DNA from 2 places in the Dactylosporangium sp. NPDC050588 genome. Region 2 is predicted to be linked to the other one. Evidence: riboswitches for the same ligand, from Rfam matches in the RefSeq annotation. Region 2 holds a riboswitch; the other holds the start of a gene.

Region 1 (5,719 bases), on a different contig from region 2:
CCCCACTGGACGGTGCTGTAGCCGGCCGCCTTCGGCCAGCTCGTGGCGAGCATCCTCGCCAGCTCGGCATCGTCGGCGGTCGACAGGTCGAGCCGGCGGCGCACGTCCATGAGCTTGTTGTCCAGGCCGAGCGCCGCGGCGAACGGCGCCGAGGAGCCGGTCGGCGCGCCACCGGCGTCGGTGATCACGCTGAAGCCCATCACCGAGGTGCGGCCACGGGCCAGGCCGAAGCCGACCGCGTGCCGGAACAGCGCCCGCCCGACGCCCCGCCGCCGGTGCTCCTTCAGGACCAGCACGTCGAGGAACGATTTGTTCAGATTGTCGAATATCGGGAGATCCGCCTGTACGAGCCCGACCGCGAGACCGTCGCGATACGCCAGGAACGTGTGCCGGTCCGTGCCCGGCATCGGCAGGCGGACCCGGACCTCGTGCTCGGCCCGGCAGCTCGGGGGGAAGTCCGGCAGGTCGGCGAGGATCGCCTCGTTACCGATGGTGAAGGCCGCGTCGACCGCCGCCGGGTCATCGGCGTCCAGCTCGACGATGCTGAGGTCCTGGCTCATGCCCGCCAGCGTGGCGCAGAGACGCATCGACGGACAACAGATATATGGGGACCGGTGGAAATGGTCGAGAGGACGCTCGCCAACACCTCCGGTGTTGTGGTCGCGGGCCTGGACCAGGGTCCGGGCCTCGCGGCGACACGTCCTCCCGCACCGAGCATCCTGGCGCGCGGTCCTGAGGTCGTCAAGTCCCTCGCCGGGTGGCTTCGAGACGCACGGCTTGAGCGCGGTCACACTGCGTCGCGACCGGCTCCGTCGATCGGCTGAGTCGCCCCTCGTCCAAGGAGTGAAAGCGCTCTCTCAGCCGCACCCGCGCCGACACCGTCCGTCACGGCGTCGGCGGGTTGCGCGAAAAAATCAGCCCTCAGCCGAAATGGCCCGGACCTCAGCTCACCAGCCCGGCCTCGCGGACGGACTTCAGCGAGGGCTTGACCCGGTGCGTCGGGCCGACCGTGCCGGCGACCGCATCGAGGGTCTTCAGCCCGTCGCCGGTGTTGAAGACGACCGTCTCCTTCGACGGGTCGAGCCTGCCGGTCTCGACCAGCTTCTTCAGCACCGCGGTGGTGACCCCGCCGGCGGTCTCGGCGAACACGCCGGTCGTGCGGGCGAGCAGCTCGATGCCGGCGCGGATCTCGTCGTCGTCGACGTACTCCATCCAGCCGCCGGTGCGCCGCACCGACTCCAGCGCGTAGACGCCGGCCGCCGGGTCGCCGATGTTGAGCGACTTGGCGATGCCCGTCGGCTTCACCGGCACGATCTCGTCGGTGCCCTTGTGCAGCGCCACCGCGATCGGGTTGCAGCCCGCGGACTGCGCGCCGAACACCGTCCACTCCGTGTCGGGCACGAGCCCGATCTCCACCAGCTCGCTGAACGCCTTGTCGATCTTCGTCAGCAGCTCGCCGCTGGCCATCGGGATCACGACCTGCGCCGGGATCCGCCAGCCGAGCTGCTCCGCGACCTCATACCCGAGCGTCTTGGACCCCTCGGCGTAGAACGGCCGCACGTTGACGTTGACGAACGCCGTGTCCTCGAACTCGTCGGTCTCGGTCAGCTCCGAGCACAGCCGGTTGACGTCGTCGTAGGACCCCTCGATCGCCACGACGTCACCGCCGTACACAGCGCTCATGACGACCTTGCCGGGCTCCAGGTCAGACGGGATGAACACCGTCGACGGCACCCCGGCCCGCGCCGCGTGCGCGGCGACCGAGTTGGCCAGGTTGCCGGTGGAGGCGCACGAGTAGCGGGTGAACCCCAGCGCCTTCGCCGCCGTCAGCGCCACCGAGACGACCCGGTCCTTGAACGAGTGGGTCGGGTTGGCCGAGTCGTCCTTCACCCACAGCGCGCCGGTGATGCCGAGCTCCTTGGCCAGCAGATCCGCCTTGACCAGCGGGGTCAGCCCCGGGTCGAGGGTCACGCGGCCGGCGGGGTCGGTGCCGACCGGCAGCAGCGGCGCATAGCGCCAGATGTTCTGGGGGCCGGCTTCGATCTGCTCGCGGGTGACCCGGCCGAGCGCCTCGGCGTCGTAGCCCACCTCGAGCGGGCCGAAACACTCGTAACAGGCGTGCTGCGCGGCGAGCGGGAACTGGGCGCCGCAGCCACGGCAGACCAGGTGGCGGGCGGGAGAGTCGGTGAAGACGCCGAGCGTCGAGGTCATGGAGGCCTTCCTCTCATCTTTCCCAGGTGCATGGCCTTGCGCACCGGGACGGATTTGGCACCTACCGCGACCGGCCTCAGCGTCGAGACGTGTCGCAGGGGTTGCCGGGGCTTCATCGGGCCGTATCCCTCTGCCCCTCTGGATGAGGTATTCAGTTGTGACGTGCTGTTCGCGTGGTTCGTATTCGAGTGTAAGGGCCGACACGGGTGCCGCTGTATGAGTCATCTCACGAGATGGACCTGACTACGGTTTCACTCATGCATCCCGACGCGGCGGACTGGTTCGCCAAGCGCACCTCGACATGGCGCGACTGGCCCCTCGCCGACCTCTACGACCGCAAGGGCGACACCCGGATCAGCGTCGTGCTGCCGGCGCTGGACGAGGAGCCGACCGTCGCCGAGATCGTCACCGGCGCGCGCACCCTCATGCCCCTCGTCGACGAGGTCATCGTGGTCGACTCGGGCTCCGTCGACCGGACCGCCGAGGTCGCCCGCCAGGCCGGCGCCACCGTCCACCACCGCGACGACATCCTCCCCGGGACCGGCTCCCGACCCGGGAAGGGTGAGGTGCTCTGGAAGGCCCTGGCCGTCGCGACCGGCGACATCCTGGTGTACGTCGACGCCGACCTCACCGACTTCCGGCCGCACTTCGTCACCGGCCTCCTCGGCCCGCTGCTGGACGACCCGGCCACCCAGATGGTGAAGGCCTTCTACGACCGCCCCCTCCTGGACGTCTCGGCCGGCGGCGGCGGGCGGGTCACGGAGCTCGCCGCCCGCCCGCTGCTCAACGCCTACTTCCCCGCTCTGGCCGGCGTCGTGCAGCCCCTCGCCGGCGAGTACGCGGCCCGCCGCTCCCTGCTGGAGTCCCTGCCCTTCGCCGCGGGCTACGGCGTCGAGACCGGCCTGCTCATCGACACCTACCGCACCGCCGGCCTGGACGCGGTCGCGCAGGTCGACCTCGGCCAGCGCACCCACGGTCACCAGGACACCGCGGCCCTGGGCCGCATGGCCGCCACGATCCTGCACACCATCCACGCCCGGATCACCCCCGGTGCCCCGGTCTGGCCGACGCTCACCCAGTTCGTCAGGCGCACCGGCACGGTCACCCCCGCCGACCACCCGGTCGCCCACCCGGACCGCCCCCCGATGACCACGATCCCGGGTTACCGGCAGCCGCTCGCCTAGCCGTTTTCGCTCCTGTACGTCACGCGCAAGGTCAGTCGCTCCCGCCAGAAAAAGCGGTCAGAGGGGGTCGGTGGCGGGGGTGAAGCCCCACAGCGTCGAGGTGGTGATGGCGGCGCCGGCCAGGGCGGTCAGGACGGCGAGCCATTCGGCGGCCAGGAGCCAGACCGGGGTGTCGATGACCGCGGCCGGCGGGTCGCCCGTCAGGGTGGCGACCACGACGACCACCGCGACCAGCGACAGCAGGACCAGGGTCAGCACCACGGTCAGGCGCAGGGCCCAGTGGCCGAAGGTGCGGCCGGTGGCGAAGAGCAGGGCGCAGACGGCGACCAGCGACGCCGCCGACGCCGAGGCCAGGGCGCCGATGAGGGTGAAGATCTGGGCGGTGAAGGCCTCGGCGGGGCCGCTCATCGCGTTGGAGGAGGCGACGTATGAGGTCCAGGCCGCCAGGTTGGCCTGGTCGTAGTAGAGGGTGCCGGAGAGCGCCGCGAGGCCGAGGACGAGGAGCCAGGCACCGCGGAGCGCCGAGGTTCGCATGGACCGGCACCCTACCGGTCAGTACGCGAGACGCATTCAGCTCACCACGTCTTTTCGCAGAAAGCGCCACCACGCGAGGGAGAAGAAGACGGTGGCGTAGGCGAGGGAGGCGATACAGCCCTTCACGATGTCGTCGGTCTGCAGCGGGGTGGAGAGCAGGCCGAGCCAGGCGTCGTTGTAGTGGGTGGGCAGGAAGTTGCGGAGGTTTCCGAGGGCGGTGATCTGGTCCAGGATGCTGGACAGGATCTGCAGCAGCACCGCGCCGCCGACGGCGCCGAGCGGGGCGTCGGTGGAGACGGAGAGCAGGAACGCGAGCGAGGCGACGACCAGCAGCGACACGCACAGGTAGCCGACGATCTCCAGCAGGCGGACGACGCTCGTGCCGGCGGCGATCTCCCCGCCGATGGGGGCGTTGAGCGGGGCCCAGCCGTAGCGCAGGGTGCCCGCCAGCATCGCGGTGCCGACCAGGACCAGGACCGCGAGGAGGCAGTAGAGCAGCGCCGCGGTCACCTTGACGCCGAGCAGCCGGGCCCGCGGGACGGGCATCGCCAGCAGGTACCGCAGGCTCCCCCACGACGCCTCGCTCGCCACCGTGTCGCCGCAGAAGAGGGCCACGACGACGACCAGCAGGAAGCCGGACGAGACGAGCAGGGTGAAGAGGGTGAAGTTGGCCCCGCCGCCGGTCGCGAGGTCGGCGAGGCGGGAGAACTCGCCGTTGTTGCCGCCCTCGTCGTCGCCGCCGCTGTCGAGCTGGAAGGCGACCAGGATGATCAGCGGCAGCAGGACCATGAAGCCGAGCGCCATCTGCGTGCGGCGGCGGGCCGCCTGGCGGCGGATCTCCGTCCACAGCGAGAGAGTCGCCCCCGGCCGGTACCCCGGCGCACCGCCGACCACGTCGACACCTGACGAAGAAGTGCTCATGACCGCTCCCCACTGGCCTTGGTGTCGCCGCCGACGAGCGACAGGAACGCGTCTTCGAGCCGCCGCCGCGGCGTCACCCGGTCGATGCCGACGCCGGCCCGGACCAGCGCGGCGACGACCTCCGAGCGCGGCACGCCGTCGATGTCGACGACCAGGCCGCCGTTGCTGCCGGCCGGGATGACCGTGCGGACGCCGTCGAGCTCGTCGAGGACCTTCGTGGCGGCGTCCACGTCGGACACGTCGATCTGGACGGTCGGCGAGTCGCCGACGATGTCGTCGACCTTGCCGGTGGCCACGACCTCGCCCCGGTGCATGACGACGACGTCGGTGCAGGTCTGCTCGACCTCGGCGAGGAGGTGGCTGGAGACCAGGACGGCGCGGCCGCCGGTCGCGTACCGGCGCAGGACCTTGCGCATCTCGGCGATCTGCGGCGGGTCGAGCCCGTCGGTGGGTTCGTCGAGGACGAGCAGCTCGGGGAGGCCGAGCATGGCCTGCGCGATGGCGAGGCGCTGGCGCATCCCGTGGCTGTAGGTCTTGACCCGCCGGTTGACGGCGGTGCCGAGACCGGCGATGTCGAACGCCTCGTCGAAGTGGGCGTCGTCGAGCGGCCGGCCGGTCGCCGCCCAGTACAGGTGGAGATTCTGCAGACCGGTGAGGTGCGGCAGGAAGCCGGGCCCCTCCACCAGTGCGCCGACCCGGGACAGCACCGGCGCGCCCGGCAGGAGCTGGTGGCCGAAGACGAGGATCTCACCCTGGCTCGGCCGGGTCAGCCCCATCAGGACCCGCAGCGACGTGGTCTTGCCGGCGCCGTTGGGGCCGAGGAGGCCGACCACCTGCCCGCGCTGGACGGTGAAGTCGACCTTCGCGAC
Region 2 (5,719 bases):
TGTCGTCATACGCGACCTCCTCGCCGTCGATCGAGCACACCCGCTTGTACTTGATCCGGCCGCCGTCGTCGCGGTGCACCTGGTTGAAGCGGATGTCCTTCTCTTCCGTCGCCGAATACAGCCGGACGGCGATCGACACGAGCCCGAAGGAGACCGCGCCTTTCCAGATCGCGCGCATTAGGGGATCCCTTTCCGCAGCGTGTTGACCTCGGAACACCAGCTTCGCATCGAATCGACCTCCACGCGAGGAAGTCGGCGGCGAACTATCGTGGGGTGATGGGGACCGGGCCGCCCGCACCGATGCTCGCCTCGACCGGCCCGCTTCCGACCGGGCCGGGCTGGTCGTATGAGTTCAAGTGGGACGGCATCCGGGCGATCGCCGTCGTCACCGCCGGCGTCACCCGCCTCTACGCGCGCAGCGGGGTCGAGGTGACCGCCGCCTATCCGGAGCTCGCGGCGATCGGCGAGGGCCTCGACGACACCGTCCTCGACGGTGAGGTCGTCACCATGGACGAGGCCGGCCGGCCGTCCTTCCAGCTGCTGGCCGAGCGGATGCACGTGCGCGAGCCGGCCCGGGCCGCGCGGCTGGCGGTCGCGTTGCCCGTGTCCTACCTGGCGTTCGACGTGCTGAGGGCCGCGGGCAAGGATGTGCTCGCATCGCCGTACACCAGCCGCCGACGCATCCTCGAAGGGCTCGCGCTGGGGGCGCGGGCGGTGATCCCGCCGTGCTTCGACGACGGCCCGGCGACCGTCGCCGCCAGCCGCAACAACGCCCTCGAAGGCGTGGTGGCGAAGCGGGCCGGATCGCACTACCACCCCGGCCTCCGCTCGCCGGACTGGGTGAAGGTCAAGCTGGAGGAGAGCTGCGAGTTCGTCGTCGGCGGCTGGCGGCCCGGCAAGCGCGCCCTCGGCGCCCTGCTCGTCGGGGTGCCGGCGGCCGGTGGGCTGCTCGCCTTCAGCGGCCGGGTCGGCGGGGGGATCTCCAACGCGGCCGAGCGCGCACTGCTGGACGCGCTGCGTGACCTGTCGGTGCCGCAGCCGCCCTTCGCCGGCACCGTGCCCCGCGAGGACGCCCGCGGCGCGACCTGGGTCACGCCGACGCTGGTGGTGGAGGTGAAGTTCAGCCACCGTACGCGCGACGGGCGGCTCCGCTTCCCCCGCTTCCTGCGCCTGCGGCCCGACCTCACCCCTGCGGACGTCGCTGCTTCGGGCGGCGTCGATGCCTGACAAGGTCCGGGTCGAGGTCGAGGGGCGGCACCTCGACCTGACCAACCTCGACAAGGTCCTGTACCCGCAGGTCGGCTATACCAAGGGCGAGGTCATCGACTACTACACCCGCATCGCACCGGTCCTCCTGCCGCACCTCACCGGCCGGCCCCTGACCCGCATCCGCTACCCCAACGGGGTCGACGGCATCAGCTTCTTCGAGAAGAACGCGCCGGCCGGCACGCCCGACTGGGTCCGCACCGTCCGGCTGCCGGTGCCCGGCTCCAGCCGCGGCCGCGAGACCATCGACTTCATCGTCGTCGAGGAGCTGGCTACGCTGGTCTGGCTGGCGAATCTCGCCGCGCTCGAGCTGCACACCCCGCAGTGGCGCGTCGCCGCCGACGGCTCGCCGCTCAACCCCGACCTGCTCGTCATCGACCTCGACCCCGGCCCGCCGGCCACGCTCGCCGACTGTTACGAGGTGGCCCTGCTGGTCCGGGACCGGCTCGCCGCCGACGGCCTGGAGCCCGCCGCCAAGACCTCCGGCCGCAAGGGCATGCAGCTGACCGCCGAGCTGTCCGGCGAGGAGACCGCCGACGAGATCAGCGCGTACGTCAAGGACGTCGCCGAGGAGCTCGCCCGCCTCCGGCCCGACCTGATCGTGGCCCGGATGGCGAAGCAGCTCCGCCCGGGGAAGGTCTTCATCGACTGGAGTCAGAACAACGCCTTCAAGACGACGGTCGCGCCGTTCTCGTTGCGCGCGGGTGCCCTGCCGACGGTCTCGGCCCCGCTGACCTGGGACGAGGTCGCCGAGGGCGCGCTGACCATCGCCGACCTCACCCCTTCCGTCGTGTTGGACCGCACCACCGCCGGGTCGTGACGGCGGGCCGTCGGTACCGCGGGACCGCGGCGGCGGGCCTGGTGGCTCAGCGGCGCAGGGCTTCCAGGAGGCGGTCGATGTGGGCCTCCGTGGTGCCGAGGCCGAAGCTGGCCCGCACCGCCTGGGGCGGCACCGGCGCCGACGGGGCGATCCTGGCCGTCGCTTCCGACAGCAGCCGCCGGGTCAGCGGATGCGCGCAGAACAGCCCCGTCCGCACCCCGATCCCGTGGTCCCGGCCGAGCGTCGTGGCCAGCGCGCCGGGGTCCTCGCCCAGCACCGCGAACGACACGATGCCGACCCGCTCCGCGTCCGCCTCGAACAGCCGCAGCTCCTCCACGTGCGGCAGCCGCGCCAAGCCCGCCCGCAGCCGTGCCACCAGGGCCCGCTCCGCGGAGTGGTCGGCGGCGGCGAGCGCCCGGCACGCGGCCGCGATCGCGACGGCGCCGAGCAGGTTGGGCGTGCCGGCCTCGTGCCGCGCCGGCCCGGTCGCCCACCGGACGTCGAGGTCGTCGCCGACGCTGGCGCTCGCGCCGCCCCCGGCCAGGTACGGCTCGGCGGCGTCCAGCCAGTCCGCCCGTCCGGCCAGCACCCCGGCCCCGAACGGCGCGTAGACCTTGTGCCCGGAGAACGCCACGTAGTCGGCGCCCAGTGCGGTCAGGTCGACCGGGGCGTGCGGGGCGAGCTGCGCCGCGTCGACCGCCAGCCGGGCCCCGTAGCGGTGCGCCACCTCGGCGAGCGCCGCCACTGGCCACACCTCGCCGGTCACGTTGCTCGCCGCCGTGACGCTGACCAGGCCGCACGGCTGCCGGCGCAGCGCCCACTCCAGCGATTCCACCGCCTCCTGCGGCGAGCGCGGCGCGTCCAGGTGGAGGCTCCGCTGCCACGGCAGCAGGTTGGCGTGGTGCTCCCCGTCGAACGTGAGCACCGTCGTGCCCTCGGGCACCGCCCTGGCCAGCAGGTTCAGGGCGTCGGTGGTGTTGCGGGTGAAGACGACCGTGTCGCCGTCGCGGCAGCCGATGAAGTCCGCGACGGTCTCTCTGGCCTGCTCGTACTCCCGCGTGCACCGCTCCGAGAGCGCGCCGGCGCCGCGGTGGACGCTGCCGTAGAACGGCAGGAGCTCGGCGACCGCGTCGGCGACCACCCGCAGGCACGGGGCGGTCGCGGCGATGTCGAGGTTGGCGAAGTCGACGCTGCGGCCGTCGCGCAGCTTCACGTCACCGGGGGACAGGATCGTGGACATGGCAGAGTCCTCCGCTCGCGCTTGCCCGGACACACCGCGTGCCGGACCGTGTCATCACCCGGGGCACCCCGCCGCGAACGCGAGGGTTGCCGGCCAGCAAGCCGGGGCTTTAGCGCTGGCACTCATGACCTGGTCTCACCGTAGCGCGGATATGGTTGGCCCATGACCGATCTCCCGCCGACTGGGACGCCTCAGGATCCGGGTAACCGTGACGCCACCTTGTCGCCGTCGTCGGGTGATGTACGACCAGCGGCCGCCTCTGCCGCGCCCGAGGAACGGTCACCCTGGGCAGCTCCGATCCCCGCACCTGCCCCGTTGAGCGGCGGTCCGGTCCCGTCCAGCGGCGAGCCGGTCGCCCTGGACAAGGGGCCCGACGCATCGACCGGTGCTTCCGGCGGTGCTTCGGGCGGTGCTTCGGGCGGAGATCTTGGTGGAACGGCCGGGCAGGCCGCCGGTATGGCCGCGCCGCAGGGGTGGGACGCGGCCGGCGCCGACGTCGTGCCCAACGTGACGGAGGACGCCGCCCCCGACACCGGCGAGCAGCGCTACCCGACCGCGGCCCTCGCCCTGGCCGCCGCGCCGCCCGCCAAGCGCTCCGACCGCCGCCGCCTCTGGACGCTCATCGGCGTCATGGGCGGCATCGCGGCGTGCGGCGTCGCGCTGCTGGCGTTCTTCGGCTTCAGCGGCGGATGGACCGCCCTCGTCATCGGCGTCGGCGCGGCCGTCATCCCGGTGCCGCTGCTGGTCTCCTGTTTCCTGTGGCTCGACCGGTACGAGCCGGAGCCCGTCCGCTATCTCGTCTTCGTCTTCGGCTGGGGCGCCTGCGTGGCCACCGGCGTCGCGCTCGTGGTCAACACCGCCGGCGGGGTCCTCGCCGACAAGCTCGGCCTGTCGGACGCGATCGTGGCGGTCGTGGTCGCGCCGTTCATCGAGGAGAGCATGAAGGCCCTCGGGCCGGTCCTGCTGCTGTGGCGCCGCCCCCGGGCGTTCTCCGGCCTGATCGACGGCATCGTCTACTGCGGGCTGTCCGCGACCGGGTTCGCGATGGTGGAGAACATCCTGTACCTCGGGTACAAGGGCTACGCCGACACCGCCGAGCAGGGCGGCGCGGTGAAGGGCGCGGCGGCGCTCGTCGGCATCTTCATCGTGCGCATCCTGATGACCGGGTTCGCGCATCCGCTCTTCACGTCGATGACCGCGATCGGGCTCGGCACCGCGTCGCGCAGCTCGACGAAGGCGGTCAAGTGGCTCGCACCCCTCGCCGGCCTGCTGCTCGCGATGCTGCTGCACGGCTCGTGGAACCTCATGTCGGTGATCGCCGCCGCGAAGCCGATCATCCTGCTGTACGGCTACTTCTCCGTCATGATGCCGATCTTCCTCTGCATGGTCGGCTTCGCGCTGTGGCAGCGCGCGGCCGAGGGCAGGCTGACCGAGCGGATGCTCACCGAGTACGCGCGGGCCGGCTGGTTCTCCCCGCCGGAGGTGGCGTCGCTCGGCACGCTCGGCAGGCGGCTGTCCGCCCGCCGGTGGGCCAAGCGGGTCGCCGGCGACCCGGGTGCCAAGGCGATGAAAGCCTTCCAGTTCGACGCGACGAAGCTCGCCCTGCTCCGCGACGGCATGCGCCGCGGCCTGGACAACACGCCGGCCCGCCGGATGGAGGCCCTCGCCGAGGAACGCCAGCTGCTGACGGCGCTCGCCGCCTACCGGCAGGTCTTCGTCGGGCGCGATCCGCAGGCGCCCCTGGCGGTGTGGGACGGCAGCAGGTACCACATCACCTTCCCGGATGGGATGGTCCGGGTGCTCGCCGCTCCGCCCACCCCGGTCGTGCCCGTCCCGGTCGTCGTGCCGCCTCCGCCCCCGCCGCCGATGTACGCCGGATACCCCTACCCGTACACCTACAGATAGAGCCCCGTCGAGTCCGGCTCGACCCGCCGCGCCGCGACGGCGTGCACGTCCCGCTCGCGCAGCAGCACGTAGTCGCGGCCCTGCAGCTCCACCTCGGAGCGGTCCTCCGGGTCGAACAGCACCCTGTCGCCGGCCACGATCGACCGTACGCTGGGCCCCACCCCGACGGCCGTGGCCCACGACAGGCGCCGCCCCACCGACGCCGTGGCCGGGATCACGATGCCGGACGCGTGCCGGCGCTCGCCCTCGGCCCCTTCGAGCCGGACGAGGACCCGGTCGTGCAGCAACCGGATCGGCAGGCCCCCTTCCACATCGGACACGACGGGCGGGGTGGTGGCCGGCGGGTAACCGGCGGCTGGCTGGGCTGTCACGGTTGCGACGCTACCGCCTGGGTACGTGCGATCGCCGCGGGACCCGGACTACGGTGAAGCGTCCGGTCGGTTCGCAGGCAGTCACAGGGGGTTTCGTGGGCCGGTTCGATCAGGTGC

Evidence for each region. Region 2 has a riboswitch for S-adenosylmethionine ahead of AB0I21_RS33675 (aminotransferase class V-fold PLP-dependent enzyme). Riboswitches for the same ligand answer to the same signal wherever they lie in the genome.
Region 1: it holds a riboswitch for S-adenosylmethionine, as region 2 does, so the genes downstream of both, thrC (threonine synthase) here and AB0I21_RS33675 (aminotransferase class V-fold PLP-dependent enzyme) in region 2, are expected to answer to the same signal.

What each region holds. Positions count from the first base shown of each region.
Region 1 is NZ_JBFAJA010000095.1:43,303-49,021, reverse strand. It holds gene AB0I21_RS47030 (GNAT family N-acetyltransferase) at 1-560, opposite strand, end outside; gene thrC (threonine synthase) at 943-2,211, opposite strand; SAM riboswitch class I at 2,222-2,360, opposite strand; gene AB0I21_RS47020 (glucosyl-3-phosphoglycerate synthase) at 2,469-3,395, shown strand; gene AB0I21_RS47015 (hypothetical protein) at 3,453-3,929, opposite strand; gene AB0I21_RS47010 (ABC transporter permease) at 3,966-4,850, opposite strand; gene AB0I21_RS47005 (alpha/beta fold hydrolase) at 4,847-5,719, opposite strand, start outside.
Region 2 is NZ_JBFAJA010000055.1:28,139-33,857, reverse strand. It holds gene AB0I21_RS33690 (Ku protein) at 1-178, opposite strand, end outside; gene ligD (non-homologous end-joining DNA ligase) at 277-1,227, shown strand; gene ligD (non-homologous end-joining DNA ligase) at 1,220-2,086, shown strand; gene AB0I21_RS33675 (aminotransferase class V-fold PLP-dependent enzyme) at 2,133-3,326, opposite strand; SAM riboswitch class IV at 3,339-3,456, opposite strand; gene AB0I21_RS33670 (PrsW family intramembrane metalloprotease) at 3,783-5,231, shown strand; gene AB0I21_RS33665 (co-chaperone GroES) at 5,222-5,551, opposite strand; gene AB0I21_RS33660 (AI-2E family transporter) at 5,698-5,719, shown strand, end outside.